3 regions of the Frankia sp. CcI49 genome follow, and region 3 is predicted to be linked to each of the others. Evidence: riboswitches for the same ligand, from Rfam matches in the RefSeq annotation. Region 3 holds a riboswitch; each other region holds the start of a gene.
The links. A riboswitch is a leader RNA that binds a small molecule or an ion and turns the genes downstream of it on or off. The one in region 3 is predicted to bind cyclic di-AMP.

Region 1: linked by a shared signal. The riboswitch ahead of CcI49_RS21505 (transglycosylase family protein) and the one ahead of CcI49_RS36210 (transglycosylase family protein) in region 3 are both predicted to bind cyclic di-AMP.
Region 2: linked by a shared signal. The riboswitch ahead of CcI49_RS30245 (C40 family peptidase) and the one ahead of CcI49_RS36210 (transglycosylase family protein) in region 3 are both predicted to bind cyclic di-AMP.

Annotation. Positions count from the first base shown of each region.
Region 1 is NZ_MOWP01000025.1:50,136-55,157, reverse strand. Features, by position in the region: gene CcI49_RS21520 (hypothetical protein) at 1-743, opposite strand, end outside; gene CcI49_RS21515 (adenylosuccinate synthase) at 889-2,172, opposite strand; gene CcI49_RS21510 (DUF3151 domain-containing protein) at 2,261-2,689, opposite strand; gene CcI49_RS21505 (transglycosylase family protein) at 2,825-3,568, opposite strand; cyclic di-AMP (ydaO/yuaA leader) riboswitch at 3,570-3,808, opposite strand.
Region 2 is NZ_MOWP01000034.1:9,645-14,666, reverse strand. Features, by position in the region: gene CcI49_RS30250 (PHB depolymerase family esterase) at 1-129, shown strand, start outside; gene CcI49_RS30245 (C40 family peptidase) at 1,187-2,173, opposite strand; cyclic di-AMP (ydaO/yuaA leader) riboswitch at 2,299-2,466, opposite strand; gene CcI49_RS30240 (hypothetical protein) at 2,862-3,251, opposite strand.
Region 3 is NZ_MOWP01000045.1:3,358-8,379, forward strand. Features, by position in the region: gene CcI49_RS36200 (hypothetical protein) at 1-774, opposite strand, end outside; gene CcI49_RS36205 (hypothetical protein) at 959-1,924, opposite strand; gene CcI49_RS36210 (transglycosylase family protein) at 2,199-2,585, opposite strand; cyclic di-AMP (ydaO/yuaA leader) riboswitch at 2,590-2,790, opposite strand; gene CcI49_RS36215 (XRE family transcriptional regulator) at 3,123-3,731, opposite strand; gene CcI49_RS36220 (FMN-binding glutamate synthase family protein) at 3,874-5,022, opposite strand, start outside.

The sequences.
Region 1 (5,022 bases), on a different contig from region 3:
TCGCGACGCAGCAGCGGCCGCCGGTGATCGTGCGGGCCACCCGCGCCCCGCACGCCCCGCCGGTCCGCGGACGGACCATCCTCGGCCTCCACGGCGTCCTCACCGTGATCGTCCTCATCGTGACGACCGCGACGCCCGCCGCGAACGCGGCGATCGCCGTGGCCCTCGTCGAAGCCGGCCCCGGCCCCGGGGGTCCGGATCGATCCCGGCCGGCCCGAGCCGGCGCCGCTGACGCCGGCGTCCCAGCCGCGGTCCGCCCGCCGCCCGTTCGCGCGCACCGTCACCGGGGGCGTCAGATTCTCCGCCGCGCAGAAGGAGAGGAACTCCGTGATCTGCGCCTGGACGTGTTCGGCGATCGCCGCCGCCCGTTCCAGACGCAGCGCCTCGGCGCGTTTCGAGCTGCGGATCGCGTGGCTTCCGCGCAGCAGGACATCGGTCAGGGTCTCCGGGAGCGCCTCCCCGGTCGGGGAGAAGCCGACCGGCCAGGTCGCCGGGTCGATTCCGCGTCCAAGCGGATGATCCGGCCGGACCGTCGGCGACCAGCGGGCCGGGCTGGGCTGACGCGGCGCGGTCGCCCTCGTCGTGTCGAGCTCGGTCGACGCCGACGCCGACGCCGACGCCGACGCCGACGCCGACGCCGACGCCGATGTCGACGCGGGCGTCGGCACCGGCTGGGTCGGCCCGCTGTCGCGCGCGTCGGCGCGGTCGTCGTCCCAGGAGGGGTGCGGCGGTAGCCCCGCCATCGTCATCACCCCCGGTCGTCGCCAACTGTGACGACGTCAGCCTGGGCCGTAACTCTGTGTAGCGCAACCCGAGGCCGTTGTCGGCGCGTGGGGGATCACCGCGCCGAATCGGGGCGTCGTGCGCCAGTGTGGCGCGACAGCGTGATCAGAGCAGTTCGTTGATCACCAGGGTCTGTGCCCGGCCGGGACCGACACCCACAGCCGACACCGGGGCTCCGGACATCTCCTCGATCGTCGCCACGTACGCCCGGGCGGCGTCCGGGAGGTCGGCGAAGTCCGTCACACCGGAGATGTCCTCATGCCAGCCGGGGAGCTCTTCGTAGATCGGCTTCGCGTGGTGGAAGTCCGTCTGCGTCATCGGCATCTCGTCGGTCCGCCTGCCGTTGATCTCGTAGCCGACGCAGACCGGCACGGTGTCGAAGCCCGAAAGCACGTCGAGCTTTGTCAGGAACAGATCGGTGAGCCCGTTGACCCGTACGGCGTAGCGGGCGATCACCGCGTCGAACCAGCCGGTGCGCCGCGCCCGGCCGGTCGTCACGCCGAACTCGCCACCGATCCGGCGGAGCTCCTCACCGACCTTGTCGTCGAGCTCGGTGGGGAAGGGCCCCGAACCCACCCGGGTGGTGTACGCCTTGATGATCCCGACGACCCGGCTGATCCTGGTCGGACCGATCCCCGCCCCGGTCGCCGCGTAGCCGGCCGTCGGGTTGGAGGAGGTCACAAACGGATACGTGCCGTGGTCGACGTCGAGCAGCGTGCCCTGCGATCCCTCGAGAAGCACGACCTTGCCGTCGCGCAGCGCCGTGTCCAGCAGGAGACCGGTGTCGGCGATGTGCGGCGTCAGCCGCCGCGCGTAGGCCGCGTACTCCTCGACCACCTCGTCGACATCGATCCGGCGCCGGTTGTAGACCTTCGTCAGGACCTGGTTCTTCTCCCGCAGCGCCAGCTCCAGCTTCTGCCGGAAGATGCCCGGGTCGAGCAGGTCCTGGACACGGATGCCGGTGCGGGCGACCTTGTCCCCGTAGGCGGGGCCGATGCCGCGGCCGGTCGTACCGATCCGCGCCTTGCCGAGGTATCGCTCGGTGACGCGGTCGAGCGCCCGGTGGTGCGGCATGATCAGATGTGCGTCCGCGCTGATCAGCAGCCGGGAGACGTCGACCCCCCGAGCCTGCAGCCCGTCCATCTCGGACAGCAGCACGCCCGGGTCGATGACGACACCGTTCCCGATGACCGGGACGCAGTCGGCTCGCAGAACTCCGGAGGGGATCAGGTGCAGAGCGTAGCTCTCCGCACCGATCACCACCGTGTGGCCGGCGTTGTTACCTCCCTGGTACCGAACGACGTAGTCGACGGCGCCGCCCAGGAGGTCGGTCGCCTTTCCTTTTCCTTCGTCGCCCCACTGGGCGCCGATGAGGACTAGAGCAGGCACCGGGCGAGGTTACTAGGGATATCGCCCTGTCGGGACCCGATCGGCCTCGACAGGGAAAAGCTCGCTGCGTTATGCCATCTCATGACTACTATGCGAGGTCGAGTTCACGGAGTGCGACCGGATCGCTGTCGGCGAGAAACTCGCGGCACCTGGTCGCCTCCGCGTCCTCGCCGATCTCCGCCGCAGCCCGCGACAGTGCGGCCAGCGCGCGCAGGAAGCCGCGGTTCGGCTCATGAGACCACGGAATGGGCCCGTGGCCCTTCCATCCGGACCGCCGGAGCTGATCGAGGCCCCGGTGATAGCCGGTACGCGCGTAGGCGTAGGCCGCCACCGGCTGACCCGCGCCGAGCGCCTCCTCCGCGAGGATCGCCCAGCCGAGGCAGGCAGCGGGGAAACGGGCCGCGACGGACTCCGCGCCCGCACCCGAGGTCATCGCCTCCACCACAGCGGCGTCGGATGGAAGCAGCGTCGGCGGCGGACCCGACAGCAGGTTCTGGTTCGCGGGCGGTGTCGTCATGGGCACATCCTGCCCGACCGGCGTCACGCCCGGCGCCGGGCGGGCCCACCGGCTGACTGCTGGTCCCGCCGCGGCCCACATGCCAACCAGGCATACGACGACCTGCCAAACTGGCATGAGGCACCCGGAGCCAGGTCAGCTGGTGACGGTGGCGCTCCACAGGTTCTGCCCGACCACGCCGGGCTGCCCGTCGCTGATCCGCGTCAGGTATGAGTAGAGCGCGGCGACGCCCTGGGACTCCTGGCCGAACTTGCCGTCGACCGTCAGCACGAACTTGCGCTCGCGCATCTCGGCCTGCCACACGAACGCGTCGGCGCGTACCTCGTCGCCCATGCCGACGTTCAGCGCTTCACCGCCGAAGTTGGTGCCGACCTGGCTGCGTGCGCGTTCGAGGGTCATGGGGGGCTCGGCCGGGGTGAGTGCCTGCTCGACGGCATCGCCGATGGTGCCCGAGGATTCCGGGGCCGGGCCGTTGCGCGTCAGGCCGAGCTTGTTGCTGCAGGCCGGCCACGGTGACCAGCCACGCGAGTCATACAGCTTGTAGGCGGCATCGTCCTGCATCGCCGGCGGAGCCTGGTCGGGTCGACCGGGGTAGCCGAGGCCTGTCCAGGTGCGCTGGTCGAACTGGTAGGCGCCGTAGAAGCCGTTGCCCGTGTTGATGGCGTAGTTGCCGCCGGACTCGCACTGGCGTAGCCGGGCGAAATCATCCGCCGTCGCGGCGCCGGCAGGGGCCGCGGTGACGGCGAGCCCCGTTCCGACCAGGGCCGTGACGGCCCCGGTGGTCCGCAGGACACGGGTGGCGGTGGACGGCGGCTGCGCCGCTCGGTGCCTGCCACCACGACCGGTCGAACGGACGGGATCACGATCATGCGACCGCATCAGGTGTCCTTCCCGTCGCCTGCGGGGTGAGCTGTCGGGTTCGGGCTGGAAGCTGCCCGGTCGGCGTACCAGGACCCGGCCCGTCCTCGCGGACCGGTGTGTCCCGGCTGTATCGGTACGCCGGCTTAACCCCTAGGACGCAACGAATGCGCCCGGATGGTGGGTCCCCCACTCCTGCCCTGTGTCGTCCGCTCCAGTACCGGCCGAGTGGACGGGGGCAGGATTCGGCGTCCGTCCACACGACCTCGCCCCGGGGGGAGGCGAGTGGGCGGAACTGTAGCGAGATCTACCTACATGACGCAAATCCCGCTGGCCAGGGCGGGATCGGAAAGGACCATATCGGAGTCACCCGAACGGGCCAATTGACGGATGGGTGGAGGAGATGGTCATCACACCCGAACCGCGCCACATTACCGTCCCCTCGACATCTCGGACGCACCGGGGGTCCGTCATGCGGCTGGCGCCCCTGCCGGCTTCAGGCCGGGACGGTCCATGACCCGAGGAAGGTCCATGACCGGCGATGCCCGCTCGGCGGCCCAGGCCTGGGCGCCCGGGGACACGGGGCGGCGCCAGGGAGGGTCGGCGGCGGGCGGTGGGGGGCCGGCGACGGCGCCGGCCACCGGCAGCTGGAGAGCGCCGACGCCACGCCCGCCTACCGGGATCGCCGGTGTGGGGCGGGTACCGATCTGGCCATGACCGGTGCGGTGAGGTGGCGTCGTCGAGGGAGGTCGTTCGGCGCGGCCGTGGAGGGAATGCGCGCCGAACGCATCCCGCGGGTGATCGAGATGATCGGCGGGAAGGCCGCGACGCCCGGACACCTGCCCCGAGGCCGGTACCGCTCCGGCGGTGGGGCTGTCCGGGTCCTGCGACACGCGGACCGTTGGGGCGCTCCGCGTTGCGTCCCGCGCGCCACGGCTGGGTCAGCGCCGGGCGGGCGGGCCGTCGCACGTCACGGCGACTGGATGAGACGCCTTCCGGGCTTGACGGACCGGGAGGAACGTCCCGTCGGGCGAGGTGCTCGACAACTCGGATGTGGACAACTCAGATGTGGATCAGGTGTGGACAACCGCGCTGGGACGGTGCAGCCACGGTCGGGTGGTTCCTGGGGCTCCTGGCATCACCGCGCCCGACCGGGACGGAGCGGGCGGGTGCGGTGAGCCTCCCCGGCGCGCGTCCGCGCTTTCGGGGCTGGGAGGAGGGAGGGACGAGGATCCGGTCGGACGGCCGTGAAGGCCCGCTCTCGCCGGAGCGGGAACGCAGTCGGTGGGCCGACCGTTGTCAGGCGAGGACGGCATGCACGCCCTCGACCGACTCCCGGTTCGCGGCGGGGTCCTTGTCAGCGTTGAGCCTTTTCCATCGTCGGCTCCGACCTGCGGTATCTCCGGTCGTGCACCATGAGATGGGAAGGCTCGTCGATCCGGTCCGGGCGGGGGCTTTCCCCGTGCAGCCGGGAG
Region 2 (5,022 bases), on a different contig from region 3:
TTCGACACCGAGCCCGGGCCGACCTGCGACAACGTCACGCCGCATGGCCGGTTCGCCGAGACCGAGTGGGACAAGGGCGTCACGGACGCCCTGTGGAAGTTCTCCCGCGACCTGCACCGGACCGTGTGACAGACAGTCCGGCTCGACGAGACGGGTGGGACGAGGGTGGGTGCGACGAGGACGGGTGTGGGGTGCGGGGTCGGCCCCGCATCTGACTCCATCGGCCCCGCATCGGCCGCCACGTCATACTCCAGCCGAGTTGCTCTAGTTGCAAAGAACTAGTCACTTAGCTCGGATGTCCGGCGGCGGCCGAGGATGTCGCGGAGCCGCTGGCCAATTCGGGTCTTGCGGATCCGGTGAAGGTTGGATCGGCAGGCCTGCCGGTCTTGCCTCTCGGCTGGCTCCAGGGGCGCCGGAGGTGCTGCCTCCGGCCGTCGGCGCCGATTTCCTGTTCGGGCCCCGACCGTGATCCCGGTGAGGAGTCACGGTCGGGGCCCGCGTGGCCTGTCGGCGTCGCCGGGAGGGGGGTAACGGCGTCGACAGGCCACAAGGAGGCCGGGTGGCGGAGGGTCCGCTGGCCGCCGGTCCAATGGGGGGGGGATCGGAACGGCGACCAGCGGAGTCCGAGGCCTTCCGGCCGGATGGACGTCAGATGGGGGGGGATCTGACGTCCATCCCACCGGAAGGATCTACGATCTGCGGATCCGGGTGGGTGGCGCGTGTGGTTCTGTTTTGTTTATGCGGCAGGTGTTGATGCCCGATGGTCGCATTCTGGACGGTTTGCGCCGCATCTACACCGCTTATGCCGAAGTAGAATGATGTCGCAACGGCCTAAGTGCTGGAAGTGTCGAGACGGTCACGCGGCGAGCGCGAGTCGCGCGGCGTCAGGCACTTCCTGGCGGTGCGGGCTACGGGGCGTGCTCGCAGGTCTGCGGAAGGTGAGGCTGCGGTCCGGTGCAGGGGACCACACATCGGATCTGGTGACCGCCGGGCCGGAGTCAATCCCGACCAACGCCGACCCGGCGGCGGGAGCCGGGCGCGACCGGAGGGGGAGATCGCGCGGCGGCTCGTTCCGAGGACAGGGCGATCCGTGCTGCCCCGTCAGTGCGTGCGGCTTATCAGGTGAACAGGGGGGAGCCCGGAGCCAGCCGGCAAAGCAAGGTGGGCCGGCCGGTACTCACGGTGCTCAGGCGACGCGGCCGACCAGGTACGAAGTGGTGTAGATCGTCTGCAGCTTGACGACATCGCCACTGTGCGGGGCGACCCACATCTTGCCGTCGCCGGCGTAGATACCGACGTGGTAGATGTTGCCCGGGGTGCCGAAGAAGATCAGGTCGCCGGGGGCCTTGTTGTACTGGGAGATGTGCGTGGTCGCCGCGTACTGCTGGTCCGTCGTGCGGGGCACGCTCTTGCCGAGCTGCTTGTAGACGTACTGCACGAGCCCGGAGCAGTCGAACGAGTTCGGGCCTTCCGCGCCGTAGATGTACGGCTTGCCGGCCTGGAGCGATGCCAGGTAGACGGCCTTCTCGCCGATCGTGTTCGCTCCGACGTTCACGCTGACGACGGGCGTCTCGACCTCGACGGTCGAGCGGACGGCCTGACGGGAGGCCTGCGCCGGCACGGGGGGGCGAACCGTCAGGGTGGCGTCGTTCTCGGAGTGGGCGGACTGCAGCGAGTCCGTACCATCGAAGATCGCCGTGACGTTGGTGGTCGTCAGGACTCGGGCCGTGTAGGAGGCCTGGCCCCGGTCGTCCGTGGTGAGGTGCAGGAAGGTCGCCCACCCGGTGGGCAGCTTGACCTGGACCTTGATGAGCTGGTCGGCCAGCGGGGCCTTGGTCTGCTCGTCGTAGAGCGAGAAACCGATGTTGACCGGCTCGTTCGCGTTGACGGTGACCTCGGGGTTGGTCACCCGCAGGCCCACGTCGACCTTCGAGGAGAGGGTCGGCGCGGAGATGTCGGTGGTGGCGTCGAGCACGGTGGTGGACCCACTGCCGGCCACGGACGCAACCTGGATGGCCCCGTCGACGGCCAGTCGCGAGCCGATCTGCGTCGCGAGGGTCATCGGGGCGGTGTTCGACGCCTCATCAAACGCAGCGTCCGCGTTGGTGTCCGGAGCACATCCGGCGAGCGCGACCCCGGAGACTGCCACAGTCCCGGTGGTGACGGCGGCCACAGCTCGGGCCCTGGCTCTTGCTCGACTCGACGCCGTGGGGGCTGACGGTGCCCGGTGGCGGCCGCGGCCTTCCTGCTGCCGGCGTCTCTCGGTATCAAGCTGCACGCTTTGCGCAGACAACGTTGCGTTCCTTCCCGTACGCCTGCGAGGTGAGCTGTCGGGTTCGGGCTGGGCTGCCCGGTCCGTCGCGCGACCTTCGTGCGATGGACTTCACCCCTAGACCCGCACCACTACTTGGTGCCGGTCGGTGGAGGTGGGTCCCCCGCTCCTGCCCGAGGTGACGACTCGGAGGGGACACCGGGGCCGCGGGCAGGATTCGGCGTTCGGCCCGGTGTTGTCGTGACGTCGCAAGCGAGACTAGTCCACACGGATGGTGTGGGTAAACACTAGTCCCCCCCAACTACACCGAGTGTGCAAAGAAGTGCCCCTTGCGGGAGCGCATCTGCCCAGGTCAGAGGGGGTGCTGAGCTTCACGTCACGTTTTTGGACGGCCACACGAGGATCACGGACAAACACTTTAGGTGACGAGAAGTTCCGAACTGGCGGCCCGCAACAGACGCCGGAGCGGGCCGTGAAGCACGGCCACGGAGGGGTGCGGCTCGGCGCGGACGGCGGCTCGGCGTGGACGGGCCGGCTCGGCGTGGACGGGCCTGCCCAGGGGAACGGTTGTTRGGCGCGGACGGCCGGCTCAGCGCGGACGGCCGCTCCGGCGGCTCAGGAACCCGGAGTTGTGGAGCACCTGCAGCTCGATCGCGAGCTGTGTCACCTCGGGCGGAAGAGTGCGGTAGCTGCTCTGCATGGCCTCGACGGCCGCGCGCGCGTGCTCGGCGAGATCGTCCAGAGCCTGCTGGCGTTGACGCATCCGGGCTCGCTCCTCCTGGAGCGTCCGGACCGTGTCCTCCTGCCACTGCCTGGTGCGAATGATGTGCTCGCCGGCGTCCGCGGCCTGGCGCTCCGCGTCCTCCAGCCGGCTGAGCAGCGCGTCCAGAGCCTCCAGGCGGCTGGCGAGCTCGGCCATCAGATCGCCGCGGCCGGGCAGGAGCGAGAGCTCGTGTCGCCTCGGCTGGGGGTGCGTCATGGCTGACTCCGGCCGCGGCCTGCGGTGCGGGCCTGCTGGAGGGGCGTCGTGATCTGGGCGGAAGGCAGCCTGGAGGCGCACCATCGCCCCGCTCTCGACCATCGCCGAAGTTCCGACACGGTTGGTTACGTTAGTCGACGCATGGGATTTTAGGCGTGCGGTCGGCAGGATCCGGCACATAGTCAACGGACGACGGCGCGCGTCGAGGCCACCAGACGGGTGTCGACCAACGGATGCACCCGACTGGATGGATCATCATCGGTTGCCGTGTGATCCAGCGATCGGAGATCTCCGTGTCGACAACGGAAGGTTTCGGATGTGACGGAGCGAAGCGGCGGGCGAGTGGCTTGCGCCGTTCTGGCCACTGGATGCCATCCGACTGATCGTCACAATAAGTGATGTGGCTTGTGGCCTGTGATCGATCGCGACGACCGTCATGGCCCCGTGGCATGGGCGGGGTGCGGGTGGCGATGGCCGGGAGCCGCGATCGTGGCTGATGCCCGGTCATCGTCATCATCAGTGTGCAGCCGATCCGTGTGGATGTGTCGGTGGATCCGGATGGCGCCGTGTGGAGCAAGTATGTGAACCGGTTTTGGACGGTTTCCTAAGAATAGGATCCTGTCGTGCAACAACATCGATCAAGGCCGGTTAGTCGGGTGGACCTGGCTGGGATCGCCGTTGGCGGACGAGCCCGGGCTGCCCAGCCGAATTCGCTCGCCCGGATCCGCCGCTTCTCGGGATTTTTGCCACCCGCGCCCTGGCGACCACAGATCTCAGATCTCAGATCTCGTCCGGCGGCAGTGGCGGTCACGGCGGCGGCTCGAGGCCGCGGTTCGCGGAGTCGAAAACTGCGGCTGTTCTCGCGACCATAATCCTCAGGTCCCCTCCGGCGGTGGTGGCGGGCGTGGTGGCAGCTCGAAGCCGCGGTTCGAGGAGTCGAGGATTGCGGCTGTTCTCGTGACCGCAATCCTCAGACCCTGCCCGGCAGCTACGGCCGGGCTCGCGGGCGGCCCCGTGGCCGAGGAGATCGCCCGCCCCCCGCACTGTCACCACCAGCGGCAACCGCCAGATCCCACCGGCGAACCTGCGGCGATCGTCAGAAATCCCCGGCGCGATCCGCGACGGGCTCACCGGGCCATGTTTTCGTCTGCCCAGATGCTTGCGGCGTGTGTCGGGCAACGCTGATCAGTTTGGCCGACGGCGGCGCGGTAAACAGCCGGGGCGGTTTGCCCGGATCTCTCGGCATTGCTGTGCGCGGCAGCTGCCGCCCCGCGCCACGGCGGCCCGCGGCTGTCGGGTGACCTGCTCGACGCTGCTCTTCCCGGCGGGGAAAGAGATCGGCCCGCCGCTGGGAGGTAAGGCTTTCGTCGGTCGGTCCACCTGCCCGTTGCGGCAGTTCGGCGCGGCGGTTCGGCGCGCGACTTCGCACCGGCACGGACGGAAGACCCGTCCCGGCGGATTGTCCGTGCTGCGATGGTCGGTGTCGGATCTGATCATCGGTACCGGCCACGGCGGTTGGGTTCTTGGGCGCGCGATGAGATGGTCGAGTTGGGGGGATTGTGCCGCCGGGCGGGAGATCGGCGGGAGGGAACCGGACGGGCGCCGCGTGGCCGTGATGTCGACCTGCCCCATGGTCGCCGCCGGCGGATGGATCAGGCCGAGGGCCTCCGGTGGCCGTACGGCCACCCTCGTCGTGTCGCAGGGTAATCGCGACTCGCGGCTCGATGATCGAGACAGGTGACGCTGCGCGCCGGTCGACCGACCCGGCGGT
Region 3 (5,022 bases):
CGGAGGGGCCGGCTCGTGGTTCGTGTACGTGACGGTCACCTCGACGTGATCGACGAGGAAGAAGAGGGTGTCCATCGCGATGTCGTAGGTGACTCCCTGGCCTCGTACCTGCACCGTCGCGCGCGCATACCTGGCGGCTCCGGTCGGCGCCGGGGGAGTCTGGGCGCCGGTCAGCTGATATTCAAGCTCGTCGCCGTCGGTGCTGCGCTCGTCGATTCTGGCCTGGGTCTCCCTGCCCCAGCAGTCCGCGAACCAGGGATTGGACCACATCACGGTCTCGAAAACAGCCTGCTTCTCGCTCACTATCTCGGCGGAGGAAAGGATGATCGCGCTCTCGCCATCGTCACTCACGAAACTCGCGCCGGCAGCGACTGCCTCGATCTCGTAGTCGAGCTCCGCCATGGAAAAGCCGACGCAGTCCGCGAACTCAGGGGAGTAACGTTCCTCGGGCTGGACAGCGGCGGCGGCATCGACGGGCACACCGGTGAAGCCGGCCGTCGCCGGGCCCTCGGTCAGCACGAAGTCCTCGGGCCACAGACCCAGCGCGCTCGGCTCCGGCGTTGCCGTCCCCGACGGCGTACCGGCGCTCGGCGTGGCCGTTCCCGAGATGACCGTGGTTTCGAATCTCCTGACCATGTCGCCGTCACCAGAGCACGACGAAACGGTGAACGCGATGACCGCCAGGAGGAGGCCGTGGCGCTGCAGCGGGAGCTGTCGCGGTCGGTTTCCGAGGACCGAGGGCGGCCGCTGGCCCGCGGTGTCCTGTGTCAGCACGGCATCCTGACCCGCGGCCGGACCGCACCGGGCCTCGCCCGGTGCCCGCCCACCCAGTCGAAACAGATCGCGAACAGCCATGTCTCACCCACCCCCACGTACACGCCATATGGACATCAATGCACCCACAACGCCGCATGAACGCTATGGGCGCACTGGTGTTGTCTACTCAGGCCACCGCGCCTCAGGCCACCGCCGGAAGCACGGTCGAGGGGTCAGCCTTCCCCGCGGCCTGGAGCCCGGTACCGGCCGACGTGGGCCGGCCGGCGATGGGGCGCAGCTGCTGCTGGGCCAGCTTGCCGGAGATCTGGTCAGCGATCAGCTGCAGCCGATCCATCGGCGGGGCGGGCTCGTAGTTCGTGTACGTGACGGTCACCGCGACGTGATCGACGATGAAGACGAGGTTGTCCACCGCCATGTCGTAGGTGAATTCCTGCTCTCGCACCTGCAACGTCACGCGCAGATACCCAGCGGCTCCAGTCGGCGCCGGGGGACGCTGGACCCCGGCCAGCTGATATTCGAGCCCGTCGGGGTCGGCGCCGGACTCGTCGATTCGGGCCTGGGTCTCCCTGCCCGAGCAGTCCGCGAACCGGGGATTGGCCCACATCGCACGGACGGCAGCGGCCTGCTTCTCGGTCACTATCTCGGCGTAGGACGAGATGAACGAGTCCCCGTCATCACTCACGAAGATCGCGCCGACAGCGGTCGCCTCGGGCTCGTAGTTGAGGTCCGTCGCCGACAGGCCGAGGCAGTCCGCGAACTCAGGGGGGTACCGTTTCCCGGGCTGGACAGCGGCGGTATCGGTCTCGGCGGGAACGCCGGAGAAATAGGTTGTCGCCAGGTCCTCGGTCAGCACGAAGTCCTCGGGCCACAGACCCAGCACGCGCGGTGCTGACGTGGCAGGCCCCGGCGAGGCCGCTCCCGAAGTGACCGCGGTCTCGGGCCTCGCGGCGACGTCACCCGAGCAGGACGACACGGTGAACGCGATGACCGCCAGGAAAAGCCCGTGGCGCTTCGACGGGAGCTGGCGCGGTCGTCTTCCCAACGCCGAGGGCGCCGGCTTGCCCGCGACGTCCCGTACCGCGGACGGTCCGCCCCGGCCCTCGCCCGGCGCATACTCGCTCAGTCGAAACAGATCGCGAACAGCCACGTCTCGTCCACCCCCACGCATGCCAGCACCGGCGCAACCACCGGATGCCTCCCGCGCGGCAGGCACACACGACATACGTGCTCTATCGGGCCGGAAGGACAGCGAAGCTATCAGGCAGCTGTCAGCCTGCTGTCAGATGCCTGATAGCAGACCCAGGGGATACCAAACGAAGACAACGAACAACAATCAACAACCACTCACACGCCACACAAACACCGATGCGCCCGCAACGTCATGAGAACGTCACGGGCGCACCGGTGTTGTCTGCTGCGGGTCAGATCCTGCCGCCCCAACAGCTCTTCGAGGAGTACCAGGGGCTGGTGCCCTGCTGCGCGTACAGGATGTGGGCGCGCTTCCACTGCTCGGCGACGCTGGCGTTCTGCGGCAGGCCCTTGCCGCCGACGCCGTGCCAGGTGCCGGGAAGGAACTGGAACAGGCCACCCGCGCCGATGGAGTTCACCGCGCGGGGGTTACCGCCGGACTCACAGGGGACAACCGCGCTCAGGAAGCGCTGTGCGTCCGGCCGGGCAGCGGCGCTCGCCGGCTGGGACATCGCGATACCGCCACCGATGGTCGCGGCGAGCACCGGCGCGACGAGCAGAGCACGGCCCCGACGGATGGAACGACGGTTCCTGCGGGCAGCCGAGGTAATAGTGGACAAAATGGTGTCCTTCCCCCACGCCTGCGAAGTTAGCTGTCGGGTTCGGGCCCGGGAATGGCCCGGCCGGCCGGCGCTTTCAGATCGCGCTCTCGGCGGCTTCACCCCAAGGACGTCCGCAATTCGACGTCCGGGAAACCTGGGTCCCCCGCTCCTGCCTGCGGTTTTGTTAATCACCGGGTGGGGCAGGATTCGGCGGGCCACCCGATGTGCGCTCCCCAGTCGGAAGCACGGCAGTGACGTTACACACGAGCCACAAACCAATTCAAAGGCTTTGTGAGGAGCGTCACATCCGACACCTCGGTCTTGAATTTCTTCCGCGTTACGTCTAGCCGGCCGAGAATTCGCCCTTTTTCTCCCGGCGCCATGCGACCGGCGTCAGCGATTCGTCACCACCCGTCAACCCAACCACTGCGCAAGGTGCGTGGCACGATCGGGCCCGCGACCGAATTTCCCGCCGTGGCGACGAAGAATTTTTCCGGCCCGAATTTCGACACATCATGACTTGATCCGTTTTCGCCGGCACCGCACCCGGTGGGGTCAGGGCTGGCCGGCGCCGACCTCGCCGTAGGCCACGACCGACAGGAACCGGATCGGCAGCTGGACCAGCTCCCTCGGCCCGTGCGCACCCTCGCCGTCAAGCTGCAGCGCGTCGCCGGGGCGCATGACGTAGCTGGCATCGCCGTGGCCGTAGATCATCTCCCCTTCGAGCATGTAGAGCAGTTCGGTACCCGGGTGCTGGAAGAGCGGGAACTCCTCGCTGCGCTCGGTCAGCGTGACGATGTGGGCCTCCATCCGCTTGTGCGGGCCGCGCAGCGCGCCGAGCAGGGTGTACTCGTGGCCCACCCGGGTCCCGCGCTGGGTGATCCGCGGCCCGGTGCCGGCGCGGGTGAAGACCGCCTCCCGGGCGGCGTCCGCGCCGCGGAACAGCGACGTCACCGGCACGTCGAGCGTCTCGGCGAGCCGGTCGAGCGTGGTCAGGCTGCAGGAGATCGACGCGTTCTCCACCTTCGAGATCATCGCGCTGGACACACCGCTGCGCGTCGCGAGCTCGGCCAGGGTCAGCCCACGGTCATGGCGCAGGCGCCGGACGTTGCCCGCGATGGCACGCTCCAGCCGCCCCTGCCGGGACGCGTTCTCCTCCCCCACACCCGAAACACTAGCGATGGCGCCCTCTTTGCCCGATCCGTCCGGTCGCCTGCTCCGCTGACCGTCCGGCCGCCTGCTCGGCTGCCCGGGTGGCTGGCTGCTCGGCTGCCCGGGCGGCTCGCCGCTCAGCGCGTCTCCCCGTTCACCGGTCGGCGCCCGGGATCCAGGTGGTCCCGGCGAGCGGCACCCGGGCCATCGCCGCGGCTTCGACCGTCAGCGCGACGAGGTCCTCGGGCTCCAGATTGCGCAGGTGCGCCTTGCCGCAGGCCCGGGCCAGCGTCTGCGCCTCCATGGTCAGCACCCGCAGGTAGTTCGCGAGCCGCCGGCCGCCCTCGAGCGGGTCGAGCCGGGCCGCGAGCTCCGGATCCTGGGTGGTGATGCCGGCCGGGTCGCGGCCGTCCTGGAAGTCGTCGTAGTAGCCGGCCGCCGAGCCGAGCCGCTCGTACTCGGCCGCGTACCGCGGATGGTTGTCACCGAGCGCGATCAGCGCCGCCGTGCCGATGGCGACGGCGTCGGCGCCGAGCGCCATCGCCTTCGCGACGTCCGCCCCGGTACGGATGCCACCGGAGACGATCAGCTGGACCTTGCGGTGCAGGCCGAGCTCGTCCAACGCCTGCACCGCCTGCGGCAGCGCGGCCAGCGTGGGGATGCCGACGTGCTCGATGAAGACGTCCTGGGTAGCGGCGGTGCCGCCCTGCATGCCGTCGAGGACGACGACGTCCGCGCCGGCGGCGACCGCGAGCTTCACGTCGTAGTAGGGGCGGCTCGCGCCGATCTTGACGTAGATCGGCTTCTCCCAGTCGGTGATCTCGCGCAGTTCGAGGATCTTGATGGCGAGGTCGTCGGGGCCGGTCCAGTCCGGGTGCCGGCAGGCGGAGCGCTGGTCGATGCCGGGCGGCAGGGTGCGCATGGCGGCGACCCGGTCGGAGATCTTCTGGCCGAGCAGCATGCCGCCGCCGCCGGGTTTCGCGCCCTGCCCGAGCACCACCTCGATGGCGTCGGCCTTGCGCAGGTCGGTCGGGTTCATCCCGTAGCGCGACGGCAGGTACTGGTAGACGAGGTGCTTCGACTGGTCTCGTTCCTCGGAGGTCATCCCGCCGTCGCCGGTGGTGGTGGACGTCCCGACCTCGCTCGCGCCGCGGCCGAGTGCCTCCTTCGCCTGCGCGGAGAGAGCCCCGAAGCTCATCCCGGCGATCGTCACCGGAATGTCGAGGTGCAGCGGGTACTTCGCGTTGCGGTCCCCGAGGATCACATCGGTGCCACACCGCTCGCGGTAGCCCTCCAGCGGGTA